DNA from 4 places in the Mesorhizobium sp. NPDC059054 genome. Region 2 is predicted to be linked to each of the others. Evidence: riboswitches for the same ligand, from Rfam matches in the RefSeq annotation. Region 2 holds a riboswitch; each other region holds the start of a gene.
The links. Region 2 has a riboswitch for cobalamin ahead of bluB (5,6-dimethylbenzimidazole synthase). Riboswitches for the same ligand answer to the same signal wherever they lie in the genome.
Positions count from the first base shown of each region.

Region 1: linked by a shared signal. The riboswitch ahead of ACFWXH_RS14190 (TonB-dependent receptor domain-containing protein) and the one ahead of bluB (5,6-dimethylbenzimidazole synthase) in region 2 are both predicted to bind cobalamin.
Region 3: linked by a shared signal. The riboswitch ahead of ACFWXH_RS16875 (ABC transporter ATP-binding protein) and the one ahead of bluB (5,6-dimethylbenzimidazole synthase) in region 2 are both predicted to bind cobalamin.
Region 4: linked by a shared signal. The riboswitch ahead of ACFWXH_RS10860 (CbtB-domain containing protein) and the one ahead of bluB (5,6-dimethylbenzimidazole synthase) in region 2 are both predicted to bind cobalamin.

Region 1 covers NZ_JBHYHV010000003.1:149,935-157,514, forward strand. The annotation lists gene ACFWXH_RS14150 (hypothetical protein) at 1-342, shown strand, start outside; gene ACFWXH_RS14155 (hypothetical protein) at 405-1,277, shown strand; gene ACFWXH_RS14160 (hypothetical protein) at 1,280-1,492, shown strand; gene ACFWXH_RS14165 (hypothetical protein) at 1,489-1,731, shown strand; gene ACFWXH_RS14170 (hypothetical protein) at 1,716-1,925, shown strand; gene ACFWXH_RS14175 (hypothetical protein) at 1,922-2,188, shown strand; gene ACFWXH_RS14180 (FkbM family methyltransferase) at 2,295-3,107, opposite strand; gene ACFWXH_RS14185 (PilZ domain-containing protein) at 3,310-3,603, shown strand; cobalamin riboswitch at 3,756-3,963, shown strand; gene ACFWXH_RS14190 (TonB-dependent receptor domain-containing protein) at 4,238-6,007, shown strand; gene ACFWXH_RS14195 (ABC transporter substrate-binding protein) at 6,024-6,935, shown strand; gene ACFWXH_RS14200 (FecCD family ABC transporter permease) at 6,932-7,580, shown strand, end outside.
Region 2 covers NZ_JBHYHV010000001.1:451,009-458,588, forward strand. The annotation lists gene ACFWXH_RS02165 (MFS transporter) at 1-751, opposite strand, end outside; gene ACFWXH_RS02170 (MFS transporter) at 853-2,073, opposite strand; gene ACFWXH_RS02175 (TetR/AcrR family transcriptional regulator) at 2,231-2,842, shown strand; gene bluB (5,6-dimethylbenzimidazole synthase) at 2,849-3,565, opposite strand; cobalamin riboswitch at 3,610-3,797, opposite strand; gene ACFWXH_RS02185 (histone deacetylase family protein) at 4,013-4,939, shown strand; gene ACFWXH_RS02190 (exodeoxyribonuclease VII small subunit) at 4,943-5,194, shown strand; gene ACFWXH_RS02195 (DUF2277 domain-containing protein) at 5,358-5,645, shown strand; gene ACFWXH_RS02200 (pirin family protein) at 5,819-6,739, shown strand; gene dxs (1-deoxy-D-xylulose-5-phosphate synthase) at 6,830-7,580, shown strand, end outside.
Region 3 covers NZ_JBHYHV010000003.1:721,932-729,511, forward strand. The annotation lists gene ACFWXH_RS16840 (TetR/AcrR family transcriptional regulator) at 1-423, opposite strand, end outside; gene ACFWXH_RS16845 (DUF1348 family protein) at 435-899, opposite strand; gene ACFWXH_RS16850 (LysR family transcriptional regulator) at 1,038-1,958, shown strand; gene ACFWXH_RS16855 (SDR family oxidoreductase) at 1,912-2,652, opposite strand; gene ACFWXH_RS16860 (TetR/AcrR family transcriptional regulator) at 2,787-3,398, opposite strand; gene ACFWXH_RS16865 (NAD(P)H-dependent oxidoreductase) at 3,474-4,082, shown strand; gene zigA (zinc metallochaperone GTPase ZigA) at 4,310-5,527, shown strand; cobalamin riboswitch at 5,680-5,885, shown strand; gene ACFWXH_RS16875 (ABC transporter ATP-binding protein) at 6,048-6,836, shown strand; gene ACFWXH_RS16880 (ABC transporter substrate-binding protein) at 6,984-7,580, shown strand, end outside.
Region 4 covers NZ_JBHYHV010000002.1:643,506-651,085, reverse strand. The annotation lists gene cobD (threonine-phosphate decarboxylase CobD) at 1-80, opposite strand, end outside; gene cbiB (adenosylcobinamide-phosphate synthase CbiB) at 79-1,041, shown strand; gene cobO (cob(I)yrinic acid a,c-diamide adenosyltransferase) at 1,148-1,762, opposite strand; gene cobU (bifunctional adenosylcobinamide kinase/adenosylcobinamide-phosphate guanylyltransferase) at 1,764-2,273, opposite strand; gene ACFWXH_RS10865 (CbtA family protein) at 2,266-3,039, opposite strand; gene ACFWXH_RS10860 (CbtB-domain containing protein) at 3,056-3,235, opposite strand; cobalamin riboswitch at 3,269-3,463, opposite strand; gene ACFWXH_RS10855 (MFS transporter) at 3,538-4,737, opposite strand; gene ACFWXH_RS10850 (DUF1624 domain-containing protein) at 4,975-5,964, shown strand; gene ACFWXH_RS10845 (methyltransferase family protein) at 5,961-6,431, shown strand; gene ACFWXH_RS10840 (homoserine dehydrogenase) at 6,479-7,580, opposite strand, start outside.

The DNA of each region.
Region 1 (7,580 bases), on a different contig from region 2:
CTTGTCGGCTATGCCGGCGACCTGCGCTGGCGCTTGGAAACTGGCGGCACAGGCATGCTGTTCGAGAATATCTCTATCCCGATCGCAACAGACCGAGACTCACAAGTGAAGGTCTTCGCAGCGCGCTACCAGGTCGACCAAGACCCAAACCTTACGGTCAACTGGAAATGCCCGGATGGTACATGGCGCATTTTGAACGCCTCAGCGATCCTGGCCGCAAGCAACGCGGTTTTACTGCATATCAAGAAGTGCTTCGACACCGAGCAGCTTGTCGTTCAGAAGATCGCCGCGGGCGAAATTACAACGGTGCCACAGGTCGACGCTGCTTTCGCAAGCATGTGATGATTTGATTGCCGCATAGGCAGTAAGCAGCCAAAACAGCGACATATTCAAAAGGACAAACCATGGACCGTTCGCGTTTCTACGCGGCGCTGCGCTTGCGCACGTCTGGCGTTTTCGGCATGTCTTTGTCTCAAAGCCAGGTGGATGGGCTGGAGGTCATCCTCGAGGCCGGGCAAAATGCCGGCCTGCCGCTCCGGCATCTCGCCTATGCCTTGGCTACCGCCTACCATGAGACCGGCAGCAAGATGCGGCCCGTCAACGAAAACCTCTCCTACAGCAGCGCTGCACGCATTCGCGAGGTCTGGCCGAAGCGCTTCACCAGTGTTGCCGCTACCATTCCTTATGTCCGCAACCCGCAGGGCCTCGCCAACCGCGTCTATGCCAACCGCATAGGCAATGGCGATGAGGCTTCCGGCGACGGCTGGCGTTATCGCGGCCGCGCCCTGCCGCAGCTCACCGGCCGGGAAAACTATGAGAAGGCATCCAAGCTGGTGGGGGTCGATCTTGTCAGCGACCCGGACGCCGCGAACGACACCGACATTTCGGCGCATATCCTCATCGAAGGGATGCGCGCCGGCATGTTCACCGGCAAGAAGCTGGCTGACTTCGAGGCAACCAATTCAACAACCTACGACTATGTGGCTGCGCGATCGATCATCAACGTCGACGTTCGGGCCAACGGCAAACTGATCGCTGGTTACGCCAAGGCGTACGAAACCGCGCTACGCAACGCCGGCTATATCGGGCAGGCACCGAGAATGCTCCCCATCCCGACGGAGAAGTCCGGCGACGCACCTTCGTCCGTTTCCGCGGCTCATCACACACCAGCTCAGCAAGTTGCGCCGGAAGCCACGCCGTTGGCAAAGGTCGGCATCTGGAACGTGATCGGAACGCTGTTCGCCATCGTCTTCGGCAGAATTTTCAAAGGAACCTGACCATGTGGCAGCGTATCAAACGTTTCTTCAAAGACAGCGAAACGATCTTCTGGGCGCGGCTTCAAACCGCGCTCGGCTTCGTCGTCGTGGCCCTGACTTATGTCGATCCGTCCGTGCTCCAGCCGATCATCCCGGCTCAATATTTCCCTTGGCTGCTGGTCGCGAACGGCATCCTCACCGAATATCTGCGCCGCCGCCGCGAGGACAGCCTGTGACCGCCCTTCTGCTGCAGTTCTGGCCCTACATCGTCGGGGTCGCCGCCGCCATCGTTGCCGGCTGGAAATTTAGGCAATCCGGCGTCGATGCCGAACGTGCACGGCAAATGAGGGAGAAGCTGGTTGCCGTCGAAGACCAGCTGGAAATGGACCGCGAGGCTACCGCAATTGAGCGGCGCACAGCTGGCATGTCCGACGACGAGGCGCGAAAGGAGGCCATGCGATGGTCAAGGCACTGATCCTTGTCGCAGCACTGGCGCTCGCCGGCTGCAGTTCGAGACCGGATGGCTCCTTTCCTTCCAATCCTCGCTCCGTCTGGTGCACGCACAATTTTCCGCGCCGGGATGCCAGATCGGACACGCCACGCACCGATCTGGACGAGATCAACAGGCACAACGCCCAGGGCGTTGCGTGGTGCGGATGGAAGCCATGACAAGGCATATCTCCGTCGACCCCGACGAATTGAAGCGCATCGTCAAGGAAGCGGTGCGCGAGGAACTGTCCGCCGCCGGCCTGCGCATCGACGAGCCCGAACACCAGTTCGAAGCGCGCGAGGATTTCCGGTTTCTCCGCAACCTCCGCCAAGCGCTTGCCGGCATTTCCAGCAAGGTCGGCGCGGCGGTGATCCTGTCGATTGTCTCAGGCCTGCTGTGGCTGTTGTGGAATGGAGTTCAGGCGCTGCTGCCGCCAAAATGACCTCCGCATTTTGTGCTCCGACTTGCAAGCGCTTAGGATTTTTCAGATCGCAATATTGCAGCCATGTTACGGAAACTGGTCGTGCTGATCGCCATGAAACAGCGGGCTATCGCGGCACACAGAACATGTCGAAATGCGGCCAACGCTCCATGTCCGCGGCATTGAGCAACTGCCCCTTCAACTCGGCGTATGGCCATGAACGGTGGCAGTCGTAGCCAAGCTCGTTCAGGAAATCGAGAAATGCGGTTCTCTGTTCGATCGATGTGCGTTTGTAGACCTCGCACAGGATGAAGGGCCTCACCGAGACGATCAATTCGCGCATCGTTTCAAGCACGGCATGGTCGTTGCCTTCGGCGTCTGTCTTGATCAGACGGATTCGGGACAGCCAATCGGGGCTGGTGGCGCGCAGTTCGGCAAGTACATTACGTCCCTCGACTTCGAGCGGGTACATATGACCATGGGCAAGCCGGCCGAAGCGATCGAGGTCACCGCCATTGCAGTAACCGGGATCACTGTAGTTGAAGACCAGCTTTGTCGGCTGCCCGGTCGCGGCAAAATGCATGATCTCGATCGGCGCCGCCTGCCGGTTTAGCGAGGCATTGGCCTCCAGAACCGGCCAGAGGTATCGGTTGGGCTCCACGGCAAAGACCTTGCCGCCCGACCCGACGGCCAGCGCATAAAGCACGCTCGTGTCGCCGACATGCGCGCCGATATCGATGACGGCATCGCCCGGCGAAAGATATTTTCTCAATTCGTCGATCGCGCCCTGACCGATATCCGGCGCACTGCATTTGGGATGCAGCCAAACGGCAAACCGCACCAACTCCCTGTTCGTCAGTTCGAACTCTTTTATGGTGTAACCATAGGTTTTCGGGCCTTTGCGAAAGCCAAGCGCGGCAAGCACATCCCTGAGTTTCACGACAGGCCCTCGCCAGTACCTGCCCTTCAATCGCACCAAGCTTGTCGAAGCTCAACAGCTTTCGCAGACGGCTCAGGATCGCGTGGATCTTGACGGACGGTTAGCCATCACTCGCGTCAAATCGCCTACACCGTCCATGACGGCATTGATGGTTACCTGCGCCCTCCCTAAACTATTTGGACTGCAGCGTGAGTCCATCGCCATGTCCGAGCAGGAAGCGAACCATCGCGAACGCGAGCACCGGCAACGGGTGCTCAAAGGGGCGACGATCATCACCAGCATCCACAATTCGGAAATCGCCTGCGTCGTGCGCAACCAGCATACCGGCGGCGCCGAACTCAAGGTGGCCGCCGATGCCATCATTCCCGAACGGTTCAGCCTTTATGTGCCTGTCGACGGTGTTGCCTACGAGGCCCTGGTGCGCTGGCGCCGCAACGACCGTGTCGGCGTGCAGTTCACCGGTACGGGACCGAAGCCCCGCTTCCACTACGGCTGAGCCTGACCATTCGTTACGGTGCTCCATTCTTGCCGTGCTTTCGCTTGTCCTGACCAAGGCATGCTGAGAGCCCTTCCGGGGAGCAAGTTGCCGTTTGCGGACATCGGGCGAATCTCAAGAGGCCTTGGTTGACGCTGCGCACTGCTGTGGTTAGCTTCGGATTCGGAATTGGTTCCGCCGGAAGGCGGATGAAAAGGGAACACGGTGCGGCCGAGCAATCGGTCAAAGCCGCGACTGCCCCCGCAACTGTAACCGTTGAGCCTTCTTCCACGATGCCACTGGCCGCCTCGCGCGACCGGGAAGGCGGAAAAGGGCGATGACACGGAAGTCAGGAGACCTGCCTGTTCCAGTCACCCATGCTTGATCACGAGGGGTGGTCAGGCGCGGTCGTCCGTGGCGGTGACACGTGAAGTGTTGCCGCATGCCGGAACGGCCAGGGGTGAGATGCGACTGTCCGCCAACCTGCCCCCAGCCAAGTCCGTCTGCGGTTCGAAATGAACCTCGCGGCGCTGTTGCGCCGTTGATCCTTTTGGGGACGGAAGTGAAGAAAACTCCATTGCTTGCCGGCGCTGTCACGCTGGCTTTCATAAGCCATGTTGTCGCTCAAGACGACAGCATTCCCGGCAACGCCACGATGCTCGATCGCATCGTGATCACGACACCGCTCAGGCGCGCGACCACTCTGGCGCGCTCGACCTCATCGGTGACGGTGATCGATCGCCAGAGCATCGAACATTCGGCCGCGCCAGACCTGCCGTCTCTGCTCAAATCCTATACCGGCGTTTCGATCGTTTCCTATGGCGGCCAGGGCGCTTCGACCAATCTCTACCTGCGCGGCATGTCGGCCAGCCAGACGCTGGTGCTGGTCAACGGCGTGAGGGCAAGCTCCGTCACCACCGGTACAGCCTCGCTCGGCAACATCCCGCTCGATTCGATCGAGCGCATCGAGATCGCCAAGGGTGCGCATTCCGCGCAATACGGCTCCGACGCCATGGGCGGCGGCGTCAACATCATCACCAAACAGGGCGGCCCCTGCGCCGACGGCCGCAACAGCTGCGGCTCGGTCACGGCCGGCGTCAGCCATCCGTGGGGCGGCACCTTGTCCGGCAATGTGCGGGGCCAGAGCGCAAGCGGCGTCGACTATTCGCTCGGCGGCAGCCTGATCGGCACGCGCGGCTACGACTTCACGCTGCCAACCGCTTTCGGTCACGAGCCGGACGATGACGGTTTCCTGCTCGGCTCGATCAATGCCTCGCTGTCCAGGCAGTTCGACTGGGGCCGGATCTATGGCGATGCCTTGATCGCCCGCAGCCGCGGCCAGTATGACGCCTCCTTTCCGCTCGCCGACGAGGTCGACACGACAAGCTTTGCCGGCAAACTCGGCACCGAGATCAAACACTCCGCGGACTGGTCCTCGACTGTCGAACTGTCGAGTTCGGTCGATCGCTCACGCAATTTCCGCGATGGCATCGTCGGCGACGACCGCTTCAATTCCAGCCGCTACGGTCTCTTTGCTTCGACACAAAAGAACTTCGACACCGGCGCCGTTTCACATGTGCTGACCGGCGGCGCTGAAATCTATCGCGAGCAGGTCGATTCGACCGTCGATTTCGACGTGACGGCGCGCACGCTGACGGCGGTGTTCAGCCAGTATTCGCTTTCCTACGAGGCACTCACCGTCGACAGCGGCATTCGCTACGACCACAATGGACAGTTCGGCGGCGCCACCACCTACAATGTCGGCGCAAGCTACGAGATCCTGCCTGACCTCACACTGCGCTCATCCTATACCACCGGCTTCCGGGCGCCGAGTTTCAACGAACTTTATTATCCGAACTACTCCAATCCAAATCTCAAGCCGGAGAAGTCCAAGTCCTATGAGGTCGGGCTGAGCTGGCAGGCGGGCGCCGACACCAATCTCGATGTCGCCTTCTATCAAACCTGGCTGACCGACGCGATCGCCTCCAATCCGCCGACCTACCTGCCCTTCAACGTGGCCAAGGCGCGCATCACCGGTTTCGAGGCAGTCCTTGCGCATCGCTTCAGCACAGAATGGAGCGGCAAGGTGAGCGTCGATATCCGCGAACCGCTCAACCAGGACACCGGCAAATACATCCCCTATCGCGATCGCCTCAAGGCTGCGGCGGAAGTGACCTATAGTCCGACCGAGCAATTGGACCTGACGACACGCGTGCTTTACGGCGCGGCACGTTATGCCAATGCCGCCAACACGGTAAAGCTGCCCGACTATGTCACGGTGGATTTCACTGCACTTTATGCGCTGGACGCCGCATCGCAGGTGAAGTTCGCCGTCGAGAACCTGTTCGACGCGGACTATTCGACGGTCGCCGACTATCGCGCGCCCGGCCGCACTTTCAATCTGAGCTTCACCCGGACATTCTGAGGACCGGGAGATGGCAATGCAGGAAACCAGGGCAGCAAGATCGAGCGACGGGGCTTTCAAGAAGCCCGGTTGCTCCTGGCTGTTCATCACCCTGGCGGCCGTGTGTCTGGCGCCCGGCAGCGCAACGGCGGCAGAAACGCCGAAGCGCGTGGTCTCCATGAATGTCTGCACCGACCAGATGGCGATGCTGATTGCCGGGGACGACCAGCTCCATTCCGTCTCCTATCTCGCTACCGATCCGTCAACATCGGTGCTGGCCGAGGAGGCTCGGCGCTTCGCGGTCAATCATGGCCAGGCAGAAGAGATCTTCCTGATGCAGCCGGACCTCGTCCTTGCCGGCAGCTATACGACACGTGCGACCGTCGGCCTGCTCAGGCAACTCGGCATTCGCGTCGAAGAATTCCAGCCTGAAAACTCATTTGACGACGTGCGAGCAAGCCTGAGACGCATGGGCGATATCCTCGATCGGCGGGAGCGCGCAGACACTCTGGTGGCCGAGCTCGACCGCAAGCTTGCCGAGGCGAAGGCAAAGCCCCATCACAACATCACCATCGCGACCTACTACGCCAATTCCTATACATCAGGTGCCGGCACGCTGGTCGATGCCGTGGTGGCTGCATCCGGGCTGACCAATCTGGCCACGAAACTCGGCCTGTCCGGCACCCAGCAATTGCCGCTCGAGCTGCTTGTGATGGCCAAGCCGGACATGCTGGTCGACAGCGAGGCGCGCTACGCGACGCCGGCCCTGGCGCAGCAGACCTTCGTCCATCCTGCCTACAGGACACTCGCCCAAGAAACCGGGCGCGTTTCCGTGCCCGCTAAATATACCATCTGCGGCGCACCCTTTACGGCCACAGCGGTGGAGATGCTGACCGACGCGGCCACCAATCACTCAGTAAGCGGCCAGACAGGAGGCACGCAACCGTGACCGACACAGCCCGCTATCGCGCCCTGCTCGCCGTGCTCAGCCTATTGGTTGCCGTGCTCTTCGTGCTGTCGCTGACCATTGGCCCAGCGGCGATCGCTTTCGGCGACAGTATCAAGGCGCTGTTCTCCGGCAAGGCGGACGCCATCGCGCTGATCATGCGTGAGATTCGCCTGCCACGCGCGTTGCTCGGGCTGATGATCGGCGCGACACTCGGCCTGTCGGGTGCCGCGCTGCAAGGCTATCTGCGCAATCCGCTGGCTGAGCCCGGCCTGATCGGCGTCAGCGCCTCGGCGTCGCTTGGCGCCGTGCTTGCCATCTACAGCGGCCTGACGATCGCCTTCCCATTGGCGCTGCCGTTGTCGGCTCTGCTGGCAGCGATGATTGCCGTGCTCGTCGTGCAGGCGCTTGCCGGGCGGCGCGGCAACACACTCACCATCATCCTTGCCGGTGTCGCCGTCTCCAGCCTTGCCGGAGCCATGACCTCGCTGGCGCTCAACCTGTCGCCCAATCCCTTTGCCGCGCTCGAGATCATGTTCTGGATGCTCGGCTCGTTGACCGACCGTTCGATGACGCATGTATGGCTGGCCGCCCCCTTCATGCTTGTCGGCTGGGTGCTTCTGCTGATGCTCGGCCGCGCGCTCGATG
Region 2 (7,580 bases):
TAAGGCTTGCGGCCGCTTTGTTGCCTTGGGCTTCCGCGAAGGCGACTGCAGCCACTTCCGCTGTGCCGAAGATCGCGCCGATGGACGCCAGGGTCAGCACGATGATCTGCAGCGAACCGAGGCGGATGACGGAGCGACCGCCGTTGTTCTCCCGCGCATGGATCGGTGGCTCGGTGGATCTCTGGGCAGCAAACAGCAGGCTGCCGACAAGAAGAAAGATCGTGGCGGCCAATGGCCCGGCTTCGGGGAAGATGGTGACGCTCAGGCCGATCGCGAGGATCGGACCGACCATGAACATGACTTCGTCGACCACGGACTCAAAGGCAAACGCCGTGTGCAGCTTCGAGGTGCCACGGTAAAGCTCGGTCCATCGTGCCCTGACGAAGGAACTGAAGCTCGGTATCGCGCCGCTGAGGATCGCGAAAAGGAACAGCGTCCAGTTGGGCGCCTTCAAATGGGTTGCCACCATCAGGCTGATCAGTGCCGAAACCGCGATCAGCGTCGCGGGCACAAGAACACGGCGCTGGCCGTGCCGGTCGACTAGCCGCGACACCTGCGGCGCGATCAAGCCGCTTGCCAGCGCGAAGGTGGCCGAGACCGCGCCAGCAAGCCAGTATTCGCCATGTGTTTCGGACAGCATCGTCACGATGCCGAGCGTGATCATGGAGAGCGGAAAGCGGGCAACGAAGCCGGCCGCGGAAAACGCCTTGGCGCCGGGCGCCTGGAAAATTTCGCTGTACGGATTACGCATGGTCGTCACCGGGAATAGTTGAGATTTCAAAGGCAGTCGAGCCGCCTGAGAAGGCGGCTCGTTGGTCCTGTTTGGGTCGTTGTCCTAGGTCTCGGCGAATGTCACTCCGCTGCTTGCGGGGCAGCTTGCGATAATTCGCTTTCCGTCTCGCCGGCGAGTGTCTTCTGGCCGAGAAGCACGATCACGAAGGCGATCGTGCCAGCCGCCACGGAGACCCAGAAACCGTTCTGCGCGCCATAGTTGTCGACCACCCAGCCCGCCACGAATGCACCCAACGCCATGCCGATGCCGATGCCAGTCATCACCCAGGTGATGCCTTCGGTCAGCATGGCTTCGGGCACGCGCCGCTCGATCAGGCCGAAGGCCATGATGAAGGTGGGCGAGATCGCCACGCCGCTGACGAAGACAGCGAGCGCCAGCAGCGGAACGGTGTTGGCGACGAGCAACGGCAGAGTGGTCAAGGCAACGATGGCGATCGAAAGGGCGAGCAGCCGCTGTTTCGGAGCCTGGAGGTTCAACGCGCCGACGATGAGGCCGACGATGAAGGAACCGGCGGCATAGACGCCGATGACCAGGCTGGCAGCGGTCGGCTGGCCGAGTTCCTTGGTGATGGCCACCGAGCTTACCTCGGCTGTGGCGAAGATCGCGCCGACGAAGATAAGCGCCAGCGTTATGATCTGGACGGGACGCAGCATGATCGCCGAGCCGCCGCTGCCGTGTTCTGGCTGACGTATTTTGGGCTCACTGGACCGCTGCAAGATGAAAGCGGCCATGCCGAGGGCCAGGAGAAGCGTGCTGGCCAGCATACCGGCTTCCGGGAAGAGAGCCACGCTGAGGCCCACCGAAAGCGAGGCGCCGGCGATATAGACCAGTTCGTCGGCAACCGACTCGAAAGCGAAGGCCGTGTTGAGTTCCGGACGATCGCGGAACTTTTCCGTCCAGCGCGCCCGCACCATGGCCGGCACGCTGGGCATTGCGGCCGCCAGGAATGCCGAAGCGAACAGCGTCCAGCTCGGCCAGTCATAGTGGGTGGCTGCGAGCAGGGCGATGAAGGCGATGACGGAGATGATCGTCGTGGGAGCCGCCACGGCGGTCTGACCGAGCCGGTCGATCCATCGCGAGATTTGCGGGGCGGCAAAAGCGTTGGTCAAGGCGAAGGTGGCTGATACCGCACCCGCCAGCCAATATTCGCCGCGTGCCTGGGAGAGCATCGCGACAATGCCGATGGGCGCCATGGCGATAGGCAGCCGGGCAATGAAGGCCGCGGCGGCGAAGCCCTTGGCTCCGGGGACTCTGAAGATTTCACCATAAGGATTGCGCATGGGAGCACTCCTGGAAATTTGAGGGTGCGCCACTTACATACGTGGCGTATGCGAATGAGATAATTGCATACGTCTCGTATGTCAATTAATATACGGCGCGTATGTAAAAAAATATACGCGACGTATGTAGAAAGCGAAGCGGCAAAAGGAAAAAACGATGAGGACTGCCCACAAACCTCGTAGCGAGATGATTGCCGAAACGCGGGCAAAGCTGATCGCGGCTGCGCGCCGGGCGTTTGCGACGGTCGGTTATGCGAACGCGTCGATGGATGATTTCACCGCGGAGGCAGGGCTGACGCGGGGCGCTCTTTATCACCATTTCGGCGACAAGAAGGGGCTGTTCGAGGCCGTCGTCGCCCAGATCGACACTGAGATGTGCACGCGCCTCAATGCCATCTCGGCCAAAGCCAAGACACGCTGGCAAGGCTTCCTGGACGAGAACATCGGCTATGTGGAAATGGCGCTGGACCCGGAAGTCCAGCGCATCGTCCTGCGCGACGGCCCGGCTGTACTCGGCGACCCGGCGCTTTGGCCCAATGCCAATAACTGTATCTCGTCCCTAACAAGGAACCTTGCTGCCTTGAAAGAGGAGGGGGTTGTCCGCGAGATGGATCCGGAAGCCATGGCTCGGCTGATCAGCGGTGCCTCGCTCTATGCCGCGCAGTGGGTTGCCAATTCCGACGATCCTGGCGCGACCTCTATCAAGGCGATCAAGGCCTTCCGCGCGCTCATGGAAGGCTTGCTGGCGGACGACAAGGTTTCCGCCTGAACTCTTTTACCCTTGGCTGGCACTGGCCGCAGCTTTGAGGGCATCTTCGCCGACGCCAGAATAGGTCTCGCTCATGATGAGGTCTGAGAGCGGCAGGCGTGATGCCCAGCCTTTGCGTTCGAGATCTGGCCCTGCTGCGAATTCCGAGACATGGCCGACGCAAAGATAGGCGACGGGCACGACATGATCGGGAATGCCGAGCAACTGTTTGAGCGCGTCGGCGTCGAGGATGCTCACCCAGCCAACTCCGATCCCTTCGGCCCGCGCGGCGAGCCAGAAATTCTGTACGGCGCAGACCGTGCTGAAGAGATCCATCTGTGGGTTGTGCCACCGGCCGAGCGGCGAGCCTTCGCTGCGCCGCCGATCGCAGGTGATGCATAGGTTGAGCGCGCTTTCGCAGATGCCCTCCAGCCTGAGCTTACGGTAGAGAGCCTGCCGTTCCTCTGCGATATGAGGCAGTTCCTGGGATCGGGCAGTCAGGAAAAGGTCACGCACGGCTTCGCGTCGTGCCTGATCCCGAATGACGATGAAGTTCCAGGGCTGCATGAAACCGACCGATGGGGCGTGGTGCGCAGCAGTAAGCAGGCGGGCAAGCACCGCGTCGTCTATCGGATCTGGCTGGAAATGGCTGCGTACGTCGCGGCGCGTGAAGATGGCGCGGTAAATGGCTTCGCGTTCAAAGTCGCCGAAGGCATGGCAGGTATGGTTGCGGACGGCGTCCATCGCGTTCCCCTTGCGATCGAAACAGCATCTCCGCCCGTCCATGCGGATGACCATTCCTGCCTGGCCGGTCTTCTGGCTTGGGCTCATCCCGCTTGCCGGCGCCTTCCCGTCCTACTTGCGGACAGTGGCTCTTGCCGAGCGGTCCCCCTTACAGCGTTGGGCACGCCACGGATTTTCACCGTGTTCCCGATTCTCCCGCCTCGTGGCAGGCACCTGACAGTGCGGCGAACATAGCCCGGTTCGAGAGCAAAGGCAGCCCTGATCCCGACGTCGGATGCCGTCTTTTCCCCAACAGGCTGGCGCAATTCCAGCAAAAGTGCGCAGCGGTTTTGCGTCCGGAATTGCGTTAAAACAAAAAATTGGAGCGTTTCCGTATTTCCGTGAAAAACGGAAATGCTCCAATGCTTGTCGCGTGGCCATCATCGCCATTGCTGATAAGGTGGCTCCATGACGACCCGCCTTTACACGCATCCGATTTTCCTGGAACACATCACGCCCGCCGGCCATCCGGAGCGGCCGGACAGGCTGCGTGCCATCGAGCGGGTTCTGGATGACGAGGCCTTCGTCGCTCTCGATCGGCGCGAGGCGCCGATGGGCGACGAAGCGACCATTCTCTATTGTCACCCGAAGGATTTCGTCGAGCGCGTGCGCAAGGCAATCCCGAAAGACGGCATTGCCGTCATCGATTCCGACACGGTAGCGAGCCCAAAAAGCTGGCAAGCGGCGCTGACCGCCATCGGCGCGGCCAATGTGGCTGTCGACGATGTCTTTGCCGGCCAGGCCGACAACGTCTTCGTGGCGGCACGCCCGCCGGGGCATCACGCCGAGAAAACCACGGCCATGGGGTTTTGCCTGTTCAACACGGCGGCCATAGCCGCACGCTACGCGCAGGAGAGGCACGGCGCCGAGCGTGTCGCCATCGTCGACTGGGATGTGCATCACGGCAACGGTACGCAGGACATCTTCTGGGACGATCCATCGGTGCTCTATTGTTCCACGCACCAGATGCCGCTTTATCCGGGCACGGGCGCCAAAAGCGAGACCGGTGCCGGCAACATCGTCAACGCGCCGCTGGCCCCGGCGACAGGCAGCGACATCTTTCGCGAGGCGTTCAACACACGTGTGCTGCCGGCGATTGATTCTTTCGCGCCAGACCTGATCATCATCTCGGCCGGCTTTGATGCGCACCACCGCGATCCGCTGGCCGAGATCAATCTTGTCGAGGACGATTTCGACTGGGCGACCGGGCAGTTGATGGATCGCGCCCGCCGCCATAGTTCAAACAGGCTGGTCAGCCTGCTGGAAGGCGGTTACGACCTGCACGGATTGGCATTTTCGGTCGCAGCGCATGTCGGCCGCCTGATGAAAGGATGAGCCATGGCTGAGGAAGCGAACGAAGACGTCAAGGCGATGAGCTTCGAACAAGCGTTGGACGCGCTGGAGAAGATCGTCGATGACCTGGAGCGCGGCGACGTGCCGCTCGACCAGTCGATCCGTATTTACGAGCGCGGCGAGGCGCTGAAAGCGCATTGCGACCGCCTGCTCAAGGCGGCCGAGGACAAGGTGGAAAAGATCAGGCTCGCCCGCGACGGCAAGCCGGTCGCCACCGAACCACTGGATGGGGAATAAGGGCCGCGAGGCCCCTGGAGCGTTTCCGGTTTTCCGAAACGCGGAAACGCTCTAACTTTTGTTTTCGCGCAATTCAGGACGGTAAACTGCTACGCACCTTTCCTGGAATTGCTCCAACCGGAACGAGGGACAAAGCCGGACATACCAAACGGGAGAAATATCCATGTGTCGCAACATCAAGCCGCTCTTCAACTTCGAACCGTCGGCGACGGATGCCGAAATTCATGAGGCGGCGCTGCAGTTCGTGCGCAAGATCAGTGGCTCCAACAAGCCCTCCATGCGTAACAAGGACGTTTTCGACCACGCGGTGCGCACCATCGCCCATGCCGCGCATGACCTGCTTGTCGCGCTCGAAACCACTCAGCCGCCACGCAACCGCGAGGAGGTGGCGGCAAAAGCTCGCGCCAAATCGGCCCTGCGGTTTGGACCCAAGCCGGTAGCTACCCAATAGTCTTGTGAGAGCTGATCGGCCAGGCGTGCCGAAATCCGCAGGCCGCGGCATTGAACCATTGCTTCGTGAATTGAGGTGATCGGTGAACGGATCGTCGCCGCATCGCCGGTTTGCCGGAGGGGAACGGAGGTATAACTTCCGATCTGCAAATCATCAGCAGATGGAGCAGTCCGATGAGCTTCTTTCCCGGAAACGATCCCGAACCCGGTGACGCCTTTTCCTGCGACGCCATCGAGTTGATGGTGGTCGCCAACGCCAAGGACATCGGCGGGTTCGAGGTGCGTCGCGCGTTGCCAACCGCCAGGCGCCGGCTGGTTGGTCCCTTCATCTTCTTCGATCGCATGGGACCGGCCATCCTGCGTGCCGGCAAGGCGCTGGACGTACGCCCGCACCCGCATATCGGTTTGTCCACTGTCACCTACCTGTTCGACGGCAGGATCAGGCACCGCGATTCGCTCGGCACCGAGATGGTGATTTCACCGGGCGACGTGAATTTGATGACAGCCGGTCGTGGCATTGTTCATTCCGAGCGCACGCCGGAAGAATTGCGCGGCGCACCGATGTCGATGTCCGGGCTGCAGACGTGGATCGCGCTGCCAGACAGGCAGGAAGAAATGACGCCGGTCTTCGAAAATACCGCGAGCGCCGAACTGCCGGAGTTCAGCGCCGATGGCGTTTCGGGCCGTCTCATCATCGGTGAGTTGGAAGGCCGCCGCGCGCCGGTGACCACCTATCACGATACGCTTTATGCCGACATCCGGCTGGAGCCCGGCGCGAAGTACCGCATTGCAGCCGAAGCCGAAGAGCGCGCCATCTATGTGCTCGACGGGCTTGTCACCATTTCCGGCGACAGTTTTCCCGAGAATCGCCTTCTGGTGTTTCGTCCCGGCGACGAAATAGTCGTTTCATCGGAATCGGGTGCGCATTTCATGCTGTTTGGCGGCGCTTCGCTGGGGTCTCCACGTTACATCTGGTGGAATTTCGTTTCTTCGTCGAAAGAACGCATTGAACAGGCCAAGCAGGAATGGAGGACCGGTCGCTTCGACATCGTTCCGGGCGATGAAAAGGAATTCATTCCACTGCCCGACAAATGAACGTGTCATTGCGGCACATTTACTTTCCGTGGTCGGAGGCCTATTCGATTTTTTGAATATTCTTGAACGCGAGCTTGAACGGGCCAGCCATTGATCGCCAGACCCCAGACGCCGCTTCTCGACAAGGTCCGTATTCCCGCGGATTTGAAGAAGCTTTCCGAAAGCGACTTGCCGCAGCTCGCGGAAGAGTTGCGCACCGAACTGGTCGACGCCGTCTCGCAGACGGGCGGGCATCTCGGCGCAGGTCTCGGCGTGGTCGAGCTGACGGTGGCGCTGCACTATGTTTTCGACACGCCGGACGACAGGATCATTTGGGATGTCGGCCACCAGGCCTATCCGCATAAGATCCTGACAGGCAGGCGCGACCGCATCCGCACACTGCGCCAGGAGAACGGGCTTTCCGGTTTCACCAGGCGGACCGAGAGCGAATACGATCCGTTCGGCGCCGCTCATTCCTCCACCTCCATCTCGGCCGGTCTCGGCATGGCCGTGGCGCGCGATCTTTCCGGCGGCAAGAACAATGTCATCGCCGTGATCGGCGATGGCGCGATGTCGGCTGGCATGGCCTTCGAGGCATTGAACAACGCTGGGGCACTTGATGCGCGCCTCATCGTCATCCTCAACGACAACGATATGTCGATCGCTCCGCCGACCGGCGCCATGAGCGCCTATCTGGCTCGACTCGGCTCGGGCAAGGCCTATCTTGGCCTGCGCGATTTCGGCAAGAAACTGACGTCCTACCTCGGCAAGCGCGCCGACCGCGCCATCACCCGCGCCGTCGAGCATGCAAGGGGCTATGTCACCGGCGGCACGCTGTTCGAGGAGCTCGGTTTCTTCCATA
Region 3 (7,580 bases), on a different contig from region 2:
TTCCCGGCCAGCTCGCCGCAACGCGCCGGCAAGGTCCGCCACCCAGCGCCCGAAATAGGACCTGATCTCGGCGGCGAAACGGTCGCGCGCATCGTCCAGCGCAAAGGCCCCGACCAGGCAAACGCGACGGCCGGAATGGAAGTAAGCATCCGTTGCCGCGAGCATGCGGGCGATGCCTTCCTGCGGGCTCTCCACTTCCCGCAGCGGCGAAAACACTTCGTCCTCGAACCAGCGGTCGATATGCGCCAGCACGGCCGCCGCCATCTCATCCTTGCCGCTGGGAAAGAAGTTGTAGAGGCTGCCCTTGCCGAGCCCGGTCGTCTCGGTGATCAGCGACAGGCTGGCGCCGGCATAGCCGTGCGCGCGAAACACCTCGGCAATCGCCGCTATCAACTCATCCCGACCCGGAGCGATCCTGCGCATCGCATTCCGCTCTAGAGACCGAGTTCCGTGAGGCCCGGATGATCGTCGGGCCGGCGGCCGAGCGGCCAGTGAAATTTGCGCTCCGTCTCAGCGATCGGCAGGTCGTTGATCGAAGCAACGCGCCTGCGCATCAGCCCGGCCTCGTCGAATTCCCAGTTCTCGTTGCCGTAGGAACGGAACCAGTGGCCGCTGTCGTCGCGCCACTCGTAAGCGAAGCGCACAGCGATGCGGTTTTCGTTCCAGGTCCACACTTCCTTGATCAGACGATAGTCCAACTCGCGCGCCCATTTGCGCGTGAGGAAGGAAACAATCTGCGGCCTGCCTTTGACAAACTCGGCGCGGTTTCGCCATTCACTCTCCTCGGTATAGGCGAGCGACACCTTTTCGGGATCGCGGCTGTTCCAGGCGTCCTCCGCCTTGCGCGCCTTCTCGGCGGCGGTCTCGGCATTGAATGGTGGCAGCGGCGGACGGCTCATCGTGATCTCTCCATCGGCTCATTTCAGGAACAGGTGTATTTGTACCAATCGGTACAATGGAGTCAAGGGAGAGTCGTCTTCCTGTGTCGACCACGACCGGCGCTGGCCGTGCCCTCATGGCAATGCTACGGATAAGCCATGCAGCTCAGGCATTTGAAGACGTTCGTCGCCGTCGCTTCCGATCTCAACATCACGCGGGCCGCGGAGCGCATCCACCTTGCCCAGTCGAGCGTGAGCGAACAGATCCAGGCGCTGGAAGCCGATCTGAACGCAGTGCTTTTCGACCGCAGCGGACGCAAGCTGAAACTGACCGAAGCAGGGCAGCGGCTGCTCGATCATGCCGACGACCTTCTGGCCCGCGCCGACGAAGCGCGGGCGGCGGTGGCGACAGCTGCAAACATAACGGCAGGCACGCTGGCGATTGGCGGTCTCGAAACGCTGTGCGCCAGCTACCTGCCACCGCTCCTGGCGCATTTCGGCGCCCAGCATCCGGCGGTGCGGCTGCAATTGAAGAGCGCCGGCAGCGGTGACCTGCGCGGTGGCGTGAAGAGCGGCGCCCTCGATGTTTCTTTCGCTTTCGGCGAGACGGCCGAGACGCCAGAGCTCAAACACGAAGTGGTGGCCGAAGAGGAACTGGTCGTCGCGCTACCGCCCGGCCACAGGCTCGCTGGACAAGTCGCCGCAGGCCCCGATGACCTGCACAACGAGCCCTTCCTGGTGACCGAGCAGGGATGTGTCTACCGCCAGATGTTCGAAACCGCTTTCGCAAAAAAGGACACGCGACCGCGCATTGCCGTTGAGCTCGGCTCGATCGCGGCGATCCAGAAACTCGTGGCGGAAGGTGCCGGCTGCGCCCTTATTCCACGGGTTGCCGCCAGGGCCGGTGACGGGCGGATCGTGACGCTGCCGTGGACCGGCGGCAGTTCGTCGGTCCCCGTTTCCATGATCTGGCACGGCCGGCGTGGCAAGCGGCCGGCGGTGCGTCTTTTCCTGGAGGCCGCGCGCCAAAAATTCAAATCAGGCGATGCCCTCCCTCAGCGTGCAGCACCGTCCCCGTGACGAAGCCGTTTCGCATCAGGAAGCGGATCGCATCGGCGATGTCCTCCGGCCGGCCGATGCGACCCACCGGCAGGCGAGCGGCCATGGCATCCAGCGTCGCCGCCTTGGCATCGCCGGCGACGTGCAGCCAGATCGGCGTGTCGACCCAGCCCGGCGATACGGCGTTGACCCGGATCGGGCCAAGCTCGACGGCAAGCGCGCGCACCAGCGAGGCAAGCGCGCCGTTCATCGCCGCGGTCACCGAACCGCGCGCCGCCGGGCGATAGGCATTGATGCCTGACGTGAAGGTGATCGAGCCCTTTTTGGACAACATCGGCACGCCATGCTTGGCCAGCAGTAGCGGCCCGAAGAACTTCGAATCGACCACCTTGCGCGCTTCCGCGATATCGAGTTCCGGCAGCAGGCGGTAGGAAGCACCGATGTCGGCGGCAGTTGAAACGATGTGATCCAGTCGACCGGTATGGGCAAAGAGCCGGCTGACCTCATCTTCCCGGGCGATATCAGCGACTGCGGTGCGCAAGGCGGGTGGATTGCCGAGGCTGCTCTTTGCCTCGTCCAATTTCGCTCTTGATCGCCCTGCAATCGTTACCTCGGCTCCCTCCGACAGAAGCTGCGTTGTGAGCGCCAATCCCATGCCGGAGCTGCCGCCCACGACAAGGACGTGCTCGGCGATGCTTACAGTTGGTGTGTTCATGAAATCTCCATTGCGGCCACCGACCAATGGAGTGGCTCTGGCGCGGAGTTGTCTGCGCCAGAGCGCGCAAAGGGAAACGGGAAGATACGAATGTCTCCATCGGAAACTCCGATGATAACATTAGGCGAAAGCGTTCAGCCGACGCTGCGCGCCACCATGGCCCGGATCGTCTGATACAGTTCGTCGCTGGCTTCGCGCGCGGTGATTTCGCCGGAGGCTGCAGCAGCGGACAGACCGGCGGCCGCTCCCAGCATGCCGCACAGGCGCGCAGTGGTAATCCCACGCGAAAAAGGTGTCAGCGCTTCCCGGCATTTTTCCAGGAACACCGCCTCGTGTTCGCGCTTCATGGTCGCCAGCTCCGGCGAGCCGACAAGGGCTGCAACCACGCCGGGGATCTCGCGACCCTGCTCCAGCACGCAGTCGACATAGGAGGAAGCGATCACCGAGGCGCGTCCGTCGAGCGTGGGTTCGCTCGCTGCCAGAGCGGCATCGATCACCTGGTTCTGGCGCGCGTCGAACTCCTGATAGAGCGCCGCCAGCAGAGCCGAGCGCGTAGCGAAGTGATCGTAGACCACTGGCTTGGTCACCGCCGCCTGCTCCGCAAGCCAACCAAGCGTCAGCGCCTCTGTGCCTTCCTCGCGCGCAATGCGCCAGGCCACATCGAGAAGCTGCCGATGCCGCTCTTCCCGCAACAGACGCTGGCGGCGTGGAGGCGCAGATGGATTTTTCACGCGATCGCTTGACATCACTATATACCAAAAGTAACTTACTAAAAGTATATAAGCCTAAATCCTTCGCTGCAACATCCCAGGAGCCTTGTCATGCACGCGCTCATCGTCGTCGCGCATCCCGATCCCAATTCGCTCACCCACGTGATTGCCAACAGTGTCGGCGAGGGCGTCGCCGCTTCCGGGCCCGGCAACAGTTTTGAAATCGCCGATCTGGCTGCCGAGGGTTTCGATCCGAACTTCAACAAATCCGACATCGCCACCTTTCAAGGCCAAGCGCCGGCTGCCAACGATGTCGCGGCTGAGCAGGCGCGTATCGATCGCGCGGACACACTGGTGCTGGTCTATCCGGTCTATTGGTGGTCGATGCCCGGGCTGCTCAAGGGCTGGATCGATCGCGTGTTCATGAATGGCTGGGCTTACGACGAGCCGCCGGGTGGCAAGCTGACGAAGAAGCTGCAACGGCTGAACGTACATCTGGTGGCGATCGGCGGCGCCAGTCAGCGCACCTATGCCAGGCACGGTTATTTCGGTGCCATGAAGACCCAGATCGACCACGGCATATTCGACTACTGCGGCGCCAGAGTGGTCACCTCCGAACTGCTGCTCTTTCCGGAAGCGCAGGATCCCGCGCAACTTCCTGCCCAGGCTCGCGCCATCGGCTGCAGGCTGTTCCTGAAACAGCAGCGCGCCGCGGCGTAGAATTCTTCGCCGCATGGGATCTTCAGGAGGAAGCTCCCATGCGGCAGCCAACATCGACAACCCTGCTGAACGGAACCGTTGCTCTCCTCGAACACATGCTGCTTGCCTTCCGGCTATGTTATGTTACAACGTAACAATTCAGCAGTGACCTTCCACGAATTTGGTCACTCCTCCTCAAGACGAACCACGCCCGGGTTCGTCCCCACCAAAGCCTCTGGAAAACAGTCATGCCCACGCACAATCGAAGGCGTCTTCCCGTAACCGTCCTTTCCGGCTTTCTCGGCGCCGGCAAGACCACGCTTCTCAACCACATCCTGCACAATCGCGACGGCCGCCGGGTCGCTGTCATCGTCAACGATATGAGTGAGGTCAACATCGACGCCGCGCTGGTGCGCGACGGCGGCGCCAACCTGTCGCGCACCGATGAACAGCTGGTCGAGATGACCAATGGCTGCATCTGCTGCACACTGCGCGACGATCTGTTGGCTGAAGTGCGTCGTCTCGCCGTACAGGACAGGTTCGACTACCTGCTGATCGAATCGACAGGCATTTCGGAGCCGCTGCCCGTCGCCTCGACTTTCGAATTCCGTGACGAGGCCGGCGCCAGCCTCTCCGATGTCTCCCGCCTCGACACCATGGTGACGGTTGTCGATGCCGCGAACCTGCTGCGGAACTATTCCTCATCGGATTTCCTGCGCGACCGCGGTGAAGCGCTGGGCACGTCCGACGAGCGCGTGCTCGTCGATCTTCTGGTCGAGCAGATCGAGTTTGCCGATGTCATCGTGCTCAACAAGGTTTCGGACACGCCCGCAGAAGATCTCGATCTGGCACGCAGGATCATACGCTCGCTCAACCCGCAGGTTGAGCTCATCGAAACGGATTTCGGCCGCGTGCCGCTCGACAAGGTGCTCGACACTGGACGATTCGATTTCGAGAAGGCCGAACAACATCCGCTCTGGTTCAAGGAACTGAATGGCTTCAAGGATCACGTTCCCGAAACCGAGGAATACGGCATCCGTTCCTTCGTCTATCGCGAACGTCGCCCTTTCGATCCGGCAAGGTTGAAGAGGTTCATCGGCCAGCCTTGGCCAGGAGTGGTGCGCGCCAAGGGTTTCTTCTGGCTGGCCACGCGTCCAAACCACGTCGGCGAATTGAGCCAGGCCGGCGCGCTGGTGCGGACCGGCAGGCGCGGGCTCTGGTGGGCAGCGGTTCCCCGCAACCGTTGGCCCGACAACCCGTCATGGCAAGAGGCGATGGAACCCTATCTCGATCCGATGTGGGGCGACCGCCGGCAGGAACTGGTCTTCATCGGCTGCGATCCGATGAACGAAAACCGCATTCGCGCCGAACTGGATGCCTGCCTGGTGGATGAGCCCGTCTTCGCACCGGAACTGTGGCGTGACCTGCACGACCCGTTTCCGAGCTGGAGCGGGCAAGCGGCATGATCGTCAAATCCTTGCTCGCCCTGTTCAAGGGGCGCCATCATGCCTGCGACTGCCATCCGCGGCTTGCCCGCTACGTCCCGCCGGCCGAGCGGCACACCGCGACGAGCCAGGTCCTCGGCAAAGAATCGCCATTGCCAGGCGATGGCGGTCACAATAGGGTTCGCGGCGATGGTGCTCCGAATCGAAAGGTTCGGGGTGAAAAGGGAATACGGTGAAGTTCGCAAGAACCAAGACCGTGGCTGCCCCCGCAACTGTAAGCGGTAGCAAAGTCCGAAGACGCCACTGGCCAAGCGCCGGGAAGGCAGGACAGCGCAACGATCCGCGAGCCAGGAGACCTGCCATCGCAGCGAGTTGACCGGACGGGGTGTGCCGGGAGGACGCTACAAGGGCGGCCCTGCCGTCATTTTGGCCATCCTTCCGCACCTGATCGAATGAGGGATCGGTTGGAAGGTTTTGCCGTTTTTCGCCGCTATGATGCGTCGCACCTAGACTGCCTGCCGCGCCCGCGGAGGGTTCTTTCGTGAGCGGCGTTGTCCTGCAAGCGCGCGGCCTTTGCTGTCGGCCCGAAACAGGCGTCACGCTCGTCGAAGACGTCAGCCTTGATGTCCGCGCCGGCGAAAGGCTTGCCATCATCGGTCCGAACGGCGCCGGCAAGTCGACGCTGCTGCGCATGCTGTGCGGCATGCTCAAGCCAAGCAGCGGCCTGGTCAGCCTCGACGGCGAATCGCTCGACCGGCTGCCGACAGCAGAGCGGGCACGCCGTATCGCCGTGGTCGGCCAATCCGACCAGCCTGATGTACAGCTTGCCGTCAGCGACTATGTCGGACTTGGCCGCATCCCGCACAGAGGGCTTCGTCGCCGCAGCGACGACCGCGATGTGGTGCTCGACGCGCTGGAGCGAACCGGCCTGCTCGCCATGCGGGAGCGTCGCATGGGTTCGCTTTCTGGCGGTGAGCGCCAGCGTGCGCAGCTGGCACGCGCGATCGCGCAGCAGCCGCATGTGCTATTTCTCGATGAGCCGACAAACCATCTCGACCCCCGCGCTCGCGGCGAATTGCTCGAATTCGTCGCCAGGCTGGGCATCGCTGTCGTCACGGTGCTGCACGATCTGCCGCTGGTTGCGCCCTTCGCCACTCATGTCGCGGTGATGAGCAAGGCGCGCCTCGTCGCGCTCGGCACCCCGCGTGAGACGCTGACGGCGGCGCTGGTGCGCGAGGTCTTTGCCATCGATGTGCTGAGACTTCCTCACCCGGACGAGCAGGACCGCGAACTGACGGTCTTCGACGTTCCGATCCGCCTCTCCCGCTGAATCAATTTCCCCAACGGAGCCGCCATGAAACGCCTCGCCCTTTGCCCAAGCAGACTTGCGTGGCTTCGCCAACGCTTCGTCAGCTTGACTTTTTATTTTGTCGCAGGTTCCTATCGTAAAAGCGTGAGACGCTTTTGCGGAACCTGCTTGGCCGCCACGCTTCTTTCATCAACTGCCTTTGCCTTCCCGGTCACTGTCGAGAGCTGCGGCATTCCGCTGACCTTCGACGCCGCACCGAAACGTGCGGTGATCAACGATCTCAACATGTCGGAAATGGCCTTCGCGCTGGGCTTACAACCCGAGATCGTCGGCCTGACCGGCATCACCGGCTGGTACAAGGTGGATGACGCGTTCAAGAAAGCGCAGGGCTCGATCCCGGAACTTGCACCGAAATATCCGACACTGGAGAACCTGCTGGCGGTCGAGCCCGACTTCTTCTTTGCCGGTTGGTATTACGGCATGAAACCCGGTGGCGACGTGACGCCCGACATTCTGGCTCCGCACGGCATCAAGACGCTGGTGCTCAGCGAGAGCTGCGTCCATCTCGACAAGAACCGGCCAGCAGCTTCGATGGATCTCCTGTTCGGCGACGTCGAGAAACTCGGCAAGATCTTCGGCAAGGAGACCGAGGCCAACACCCTTGTCGCCGGATGGAAGGAAAGGCTCGCCGCCATCACCGCCAAGGTCGGCGCCCGCAGCGGCACACGCGTGTTCCTCTATGATTCCGGCGAGGACAAACCCTTC
Region 4 (7,580 bases), on a different contig from region 2:
GCGTCAGGAAACAGTGCCCGCGCCCGGCCAAGACTTCCGCCGTGATCAACTGCCGCAATTGCCTCGCCTGGAAGCCGCATGTCCGCCCTGACCGCCTTTCTATCGCTGCTGATCGAAGCTCGGCTCGGCTATCCGGACCGGCTGTTTCGCGCCATCGGCCATCCGGTGACGTGGATCGGCGCCCTGATATCCTGTCTCGATCGCGGGCTCAACCGCGCCGCCGACAGCGACGCGGCGCGTCGCATGGCCGGCCTGTTTGCGCTGCTGGTCATCGTTGTCGTGCCCGCAACGATCGCTCGGCTCGCCGAATCGGCCCTGCTTGCCCTGCCGCTCGGCATTGTTGCCGTCGCACTGCTCGGAAGCTCGCTTCTGTCGCAGAAGAGCCTCGCCAGCCATGTCGAAGCAGTGGCTGACGCCCTCGACAGCGGCGGTCTCGTTGCCGGGCGTAAGGCGGTCTCGATGATCGTCGGCCGCGACCCGGAAAAACTCGATGAAGCCGCTGTCGGGCGTGCCGCCATCGAGAGCCTGGCCGAGAATTTCTCGGACGGCATCGTCGCCCCCGCCTTCTGGCTTGGCGTCGGCGGATTGGCCGGTGGTGCCGCCTACAAGGCCGCCAACACCGCCGATTCCATGATCGGCCACCGCACCGAGCGCCACGAGGCTTTCGGCTGGGCAGCGGCGCGCTTCGACGACCTCATCAATCTGCCCGCCTCGCGCCTGACCGGCCTGCTGATCGTCGCCGCCGCGTTTTTCGTCAAGGGCGCTGATCCGGCCGAGTCCTGGCGCGCCATGCGGCGCGACGCCCGTTTTCATCGCTCGCCCAATGCCGGCTGGCCGGAGGCCGCGATGGCCGGCGCTCTGGGCCTGGCGCTTGCCGGCCCACGTTCCTACGGCGGTGTCCTGGTGGAAGGCCGCTACATGGGAGAAGGCGGCCGCGTCGGCGTCACCAGCGCCGATATCCGCCAGGCGCTGAGGCTTTACTGGACCGCTGACATGCTGCTCATCGTACTGCTCGGCGCGATCGCGCTGATGATCTGGTAGCCTTTAGAGCGCCGCGCGTCCGTTCGGACGCGCAAAGGACGCTCTAACACTTTTAAGCTGCACATCGTGCTTTCCGAAAATCGATTCCGATTTTCGGGCCGATGCGCTAAAATTCTATTCCCTGCTGCGCTTTCACGCCGGCGGAAAAATGATGCTTGGTCGCCCCCATCTCGGTGACGAGATCGGCAGCTTCGGTGAGCGCCGGCTTGGCATTGCGACCGGTAACGACGACATGCAGATCATCGCGCCGCCCCTTCAGCACAGTCACGACACGGTCGATATCCAGATAATCATAGCGCAGCGCGATGTTGAGTTCGTCCAGCACCAGCAGGCTGATTGAAGGGTCTGCCATCAGCTCTTCCACCTTGACCCAGGCAGCTTCGGCAGCGGCGATGTCTCGCTTCAGGTCCTGTGTTTCCCAGGTGAAGCCTTCGCCCATTGAATACCACACCAGTTGATCGCCGAAGGCCTTGAAAGCGTCCTTCTCGCCGGTATGCCACTTGCCCTTTATGAACTGCACGACACCGACACGCCGGCCGTAGCCCAGCATGCGCAGCGCCAGTCCGAAGGCCGCCGTGGTCTTACCCTTGCCAGGCCCGGTATTGACGATGAGCAGCCCTTTCTCGATCGTCTTTTGCGCCACCTCGGCATCCTGCACCGCCTTGCGCTTGGCCATCTTGGCACGATGGCGCTCGGCTTCGCTCTCATTGATTCCGGTCATGTCATTTCACCTTGAGCGGCAGGCCGGCAACGGTCAGCACCACACTGTCGGCGACCGCTGCGACCTGCTGGTTGAGACGCCCGGCGGCGTCACGGAAGCGGCGTGCCAGCGCATTGTCCGGCACGATGCCAAGGCCGACCTCATTGGACACCACGAACCACGGGCCGCGTGGTTTCGACAGTGCGGCCTTCAGCTTCGCGCATTCGGCCTCCACGTCATGCTCAGCCAGCATGTGATTGGTGAGCCAGAGCGTGAGGCAATCGACCAGCACCGGACGCCCTTTGGGCAAGCGCTCCAACGCCCCGACGAGGTCGAGTGGCGCATCCACCGTTTCCCAGCCTTCGCCACGCCGAGCACGATGATGCGCGATGCGTTCGCGCATCTCATCGTCATAAGCTTGGGCGGTCGCGATATAGGTCCACGGCGCCGGCAGCGCCGTAACCAGCTTTTCGGCATGCGCGCTCTTGCCCGAGCGCGCACCGCCGATAACCAAGGTCAGGCGATCAGGCAAAGCTGTCGCGAAGGCTCGCCGACTGCCCGGTGAAACGACCGCGCACGACGCCGACGACAACGCCCAGCACAACCCAGAACACCAGGTTGGTCAGCGTGACCGCCACGACGAACTGGTGATGCAGTCCTTCCGGGATCGGCGTGTCATAGCTCTCCGGCTGCGGCGCGCCCACGACATGCGGCGCGACAATCAGCACGATGGCGAGCACCGTCAGCGGCAATGAGCGGCGGAAGGCGATCAACGCCAGACCGATGGCCGTGGCAGCGACGGTGGAAATCCACCAGACCTGCCGGGGCAGCAGTTCGGCAGCCGGCATCGCCGGCAGCTCCGGCGGCAGGCCGAGACCCGGTGCCAGCGTAAAGACTGCAAAGCCGGCAAGCCCCCAGAACACACCCTGGCGCCAATTGCCGATGCCGCCGGCGAATTCCGAGAACGCAACAAGGATCAACGCGAAACCGATGCCGGTGACGACGTTGGAGAGCACGTTGAAGGAGAAGCGTTCGACGCCATCGGCAGGCGCCCAGCCTTCCTCTTCCTCGGCCGGAGCGGCGGTAGGAGCCGGCGCCGAGCTCATCGCATTGGTGCCGGCATCGGCTGCGGGTGCCGCAGGCGCGGCCGCATGTTCGTGGCCGCCCGCGGCCTGCTCATAGACTTCCGCCTTCAGGATCAGCGGAACGGTTGCGTAGGCCTGCAGGCAAGCGAGAACAATGCCGGCCAATAGACCCGCGATCGCCGCGACGAACACGACGTTGCGAAAAACAGACATGACGGGTTCCCCCTGGTTAGTGGCAGGGGAACGCCATCGAGTGGCGCGCGTCGTGGGCAGCGTTGTGGACGGCTTCGATATGCGAGAAGCCAGTGAAGCCGATGACGAAAATGCCGAGCAGACCGGCAAGTGCCAGCTGCAGGAAACGCGACTGCGAGGAGGCCGAGGCGCCGAGAGAAACGGAAGCGGTATTCATGGTCTGTCCTTTCGCCCTCCACCCGAGGGCATTACCGTCATTGCTGTCGCCGGCAGGTCTCCTGGCTTGCGGATCAGCGCCCTTCCCCACCTTCCCGAGGCAAACCTCAGTGGCATTGGAGAGGACTACCGCTCACAGTTGCGGGGGCAGCCACGGCTTCGGATGGATTTCCCCTTCCCCACCGTATTCCCTCTTGGTCCCGAAGGGACCGACGACAGGCGGACTATAGAAAGAATCGCAGCGTCCGGCAAACCAAATTCCGCCATCTACGGATGCGGAAGCGTCATTGCGGCAGGCGGTCGTTACATCGACTTTGGCAGATATCGCCAGGTGACAAGCGCACAGACGGCAGCAAGGCAGCCCAGTGTGGCGAAAACGGATCCCAACCCGAAGAACGTCAGCACCACGGAATAGACCAGCGGCGGCGTCAGTTCCGAGAAGTCGAGATAGGTGCGATAGACCGCAGCCATCTGCGACCGCTCATAGGCACGCACCGATCGCATGAAGGCGGTGGAGCCGATGGCGTCGAGCGCGATGGTGAACAGGGCACCGACCAGCAGCAGCCCGGCGGTGGCGAGCGGAATGAGTTCGCCAATGGCGCCAGCCAACCAGAGCGATATCGCCATCCCGATGAAGGCAAGCGTCATCACGTTGCGCGCGCCATAACGCTTGCCTGCCCTGCCCCAGTAAATCGCTGCGAACAGAAGAGCGTTGCCGGCCGAGACCAGCAAGCCGCCGGCGAGTTCGCCCTGGCCGGTAATGACCATGAACAGCGGGCCGTAGACGAAGAAGGTGGTCCAGTAGCAGGACCGGCCGAAGGCGATGAGCCAGGCGAGCCTCAACCTCGGCTGGCTGACGAAGCGCCCGATATTGGCGAACGGATTGATGGGTCGGCTTTTGCCGGGCACGATCATCGGATTGTCGCCCAACCGGTAGTACCAGAACAGCGCAAGCAGACAGAGCGCGAAGACGGCAACCGCTCCGTGCGCGGCATAGATGCCGTAGCGCGTATAGAGGAAGATGCCGAGCGTGGGCCCGCTCGTCCAGGCGATCATCGACCACGCCATGCGCAAGGATTCGGCCTGCATCAGGTCGGTCTTGCGGATATGGTCCATGATGTAGAGGTTGAGCGTGATCGACAGCGCGCTCGCCCCCATCACCCGGCAGAGCATGCCGATGATCTGGCCCGGCAGCGAATGGGTGACGAAGAAGAGCGAGCCGATGGCAAGCAGCAGCGCGCCAGCCGTGTAAACCCATCTGCGCGCGAAGCGATGGATGAGCATCGGCATGAACAGCGTGACCGACAGGCCCAGCAGCGACACGATCGTATAGAGGATCGAGACCGTCTGCTCGTTCTTCAGGATCTCATAGGCCTGGATCGGGATAACTGAGGCGACCGTGGCGCGCGCGCAGGATTCGATGGCATAGAGCGAGGCGAAGGTGCGCGCGTCCGCCGGCTGCACAGCCGGTAGCCAGATCGGATGGCGGACGTGCGTGGACATGAATTCCCAGACTAGCGACTCGCAACGGAAATCTGCGTCGCTGACGGCCGAATCGGTAGCAGGAAACCGACGCACTCATGCCGGAATGCGAAGCCGGCCAACGGGTTTTGAGGGCTGGTACAACGGCGCCAGCGATTTTCTTCCTTTTGAAAGAAGATGCAGTGCATCTCCCGCCCACTCTCGCTTCGCCCGCATCCATGCTAGGCATGGCACGGTTGCAATTTCGAATCCTGCCGCATGAGCCTTGAACAGCAGATTTCCTCCTCCCGACGCATTGCGCTGATCGACGTCTTGCGTGGCATCGCGCTTCTGGCAATGGCCAGCTACCACTTCACCTGGGACCTCGGATTCTTCGGTTACACGAGCCTGGGACTGACCGCGCACGGCCCCTGGAAGCTCTATGCACGCTGTATCGCCTCGAGCTTCCTCTTCCTGGTCGGTGTCTCGCTTGTACTCGCGCATGGCGAGCGCATCCGCTGGCGGGGCTTCTGGATCCGCTTCGCCATGGTGGCGGTGGCGGCGGCTGCGATCTCTGTGGCGACCTATTTCGCCACACCCGAAAGCTTCATCTTCTTCGGCATCCTGCATCAGATCGCGCTGGCCAGCGTGCTCGGCCTTCTGTTCCTGCGCCTGCCTGCGCTGCTGACGCTGGTCGCCGCCGCGCTGGTGGTCGCGGCTCCCTTCTATCTGCGCTCGCCCTTTTTCGATCATCCTGCACTTTTATGGGTCGGCCTCTCCTCGGCCGACCCGCGCTCGAACGACTACGTCCCGCTGTTTCCCTGGTTCGGTGCGGTAATGATCGGCATCGGCGTGGCCAAACTGGCCAAGGCGGCCGGCTTGTTCGAACGACTGGCGACCATTTCACTCAGCCAGACATTTCAGCGTCCCCTCACCTTCATCGGCCGCCACAGCCTGGCCTTCTACCTGATCCACCAGCCCGTGTTGATCGGTTGCGTATGGCTGTTTGCGCAAGCGTGGCCCGCCCCGGCACAAGATCAGAAGCTCGGCTTCACCAATACCTGCCAGGCATCGTGCCAGGACAGCCGCGACGCCGCCTTCTGCGTGCGCTATTGTGGATGCATGCTCACCGCGGTCGAAAAGGACGGGCTGCTGACCGGCATCATGAGGGGCGACCAGTCGGCTTCGGCCAGGACCCGCCTCAGCGATCTCATCAGCACCTGCACGGTTCAGACCGAGGACGCCATGAGCCCGGGGGAACCGCAATGACCGATGCCGTACGCCTGCCCTTTCCGCTACCGCCCGTCATCTTCCTGATCGCGTTGATTGCAGGGGTTGTCCTGGGCATCCTCTACCCCTTGCCCTGGTTCGGCGATGTCCTGGGCGACATCCTGTTCGGCTTCGGCTGGCTGGCGGCATTGGGCGCGGTTGCGTTGTGGTTCGCCGCCATCCGCATGATGTTCAAGTCCAGGACGCCGCTGAACCCAGTGGCCACGCCGACACATCTTTTGACCGGCGGTCCGTTCGGCATCAGCCGCAACCCGATCTATCTGTCGCTGGCAACGCTGGTTGTCGGCATCGGGCTGATCACCGGCAACATCTGGCTCATCCTGCTTGCCTTCGTCGCGGGGCTGGTAACCAGCAAGCTGGTGATCCAGCGCGAGGAAAAGACGCTCGCTGGCAAATTCGGCAAGAAATATCACGACTATGCCAAGCGCGTACGCCGCTGGATCTGAGGCAATTCCCGGCCACGCACCGTCAGATAATTGCTGACGTGCGTTTGTTAGCCGGCCCGCTCGATGCGGATCACTTGCGCCTTGTCGGTCAGGTGACCGTCCTTGGTGATGGCCTCCACCGCCTTGCGCACCGCCGCTTCCGTCGTTTCGTGTGTGACGAGAATGACGGTCTTCTTGTCGACGACCTCCGGCCCGACAGCGTGCTGAACGATCGATTCCAGCGAAATATCGTTGTCGGCCATACGCTTGGCCACGGAAGCGAATACGCCGACACGGTCGTGCACGGTGAGGCGAATGAAGTAGCCGCCGGCATGGCTGCGCATCTGTGCTTTCTTGTAAGGTTTCAGTTCCTTGGCCGGACGACCGAACACCGGTCCGTGCTGGAAGCCGGGCTGGCTCTTGGCGATGTCGGCGATATCGCCGACCACCGCCGAGGCCGTGGCATTGCCGCCGGCACCGGGGCCGGACAGCAACAATTCGCCCAGGATGTCGGTCTCGATAGCCACCGCGTTGGTAACGCCGTGCACCTGTGCGATCACGGAGGCGGTCGGCACCATGGTCGGGTGCACGCGCTGTTCGATACCGCTTTCGGTGCGTTGGGCAACGCCGAGCAGCTTGATGCGATAGCCGAGTTCGGCGGCGGCACGAATGTCGGCCTGGGTGATGTTGGAAATGCCTTCCAGATAGATGTCGTCGGCAGCGATCTTATGCCCGAAAGCCAGGCTGGTGAGGATGGCGAGCTTGTGGGCGGTGTCGTTGCCTTCGATGTCGAAGGTCGGATCAGCCTCGGCATAGCCGAGACGCTGCGCATCCTTCAGGCACGCTTCGAAGGATAGGCCCTCGGCCTCCATGCGGGTCAGGATATAATTGCAGGTGCCGTTCAGGATGCCAAAGACGCGGTTGACCGAATTGCCGGCCATCGCCTCGCGCATCGTCTTGATGACCGGAATACCGCCGGCCACCGCCGCCTCATAGTTGAGCAGCACGCCTTTCTTCTCGGCGATCTCGGCCAGCGCCACGCCATGCTTGGCAAGCAGTGCCTTGTTGGCCGTCACCACATGTCGGCCGGCTTCGAGCGCAGCTTTCACGCTTTCGCGCGCGGGGCCTTCGTCGCCGCCTATCAGCTCGATGAAGACATCGATTTCGTTC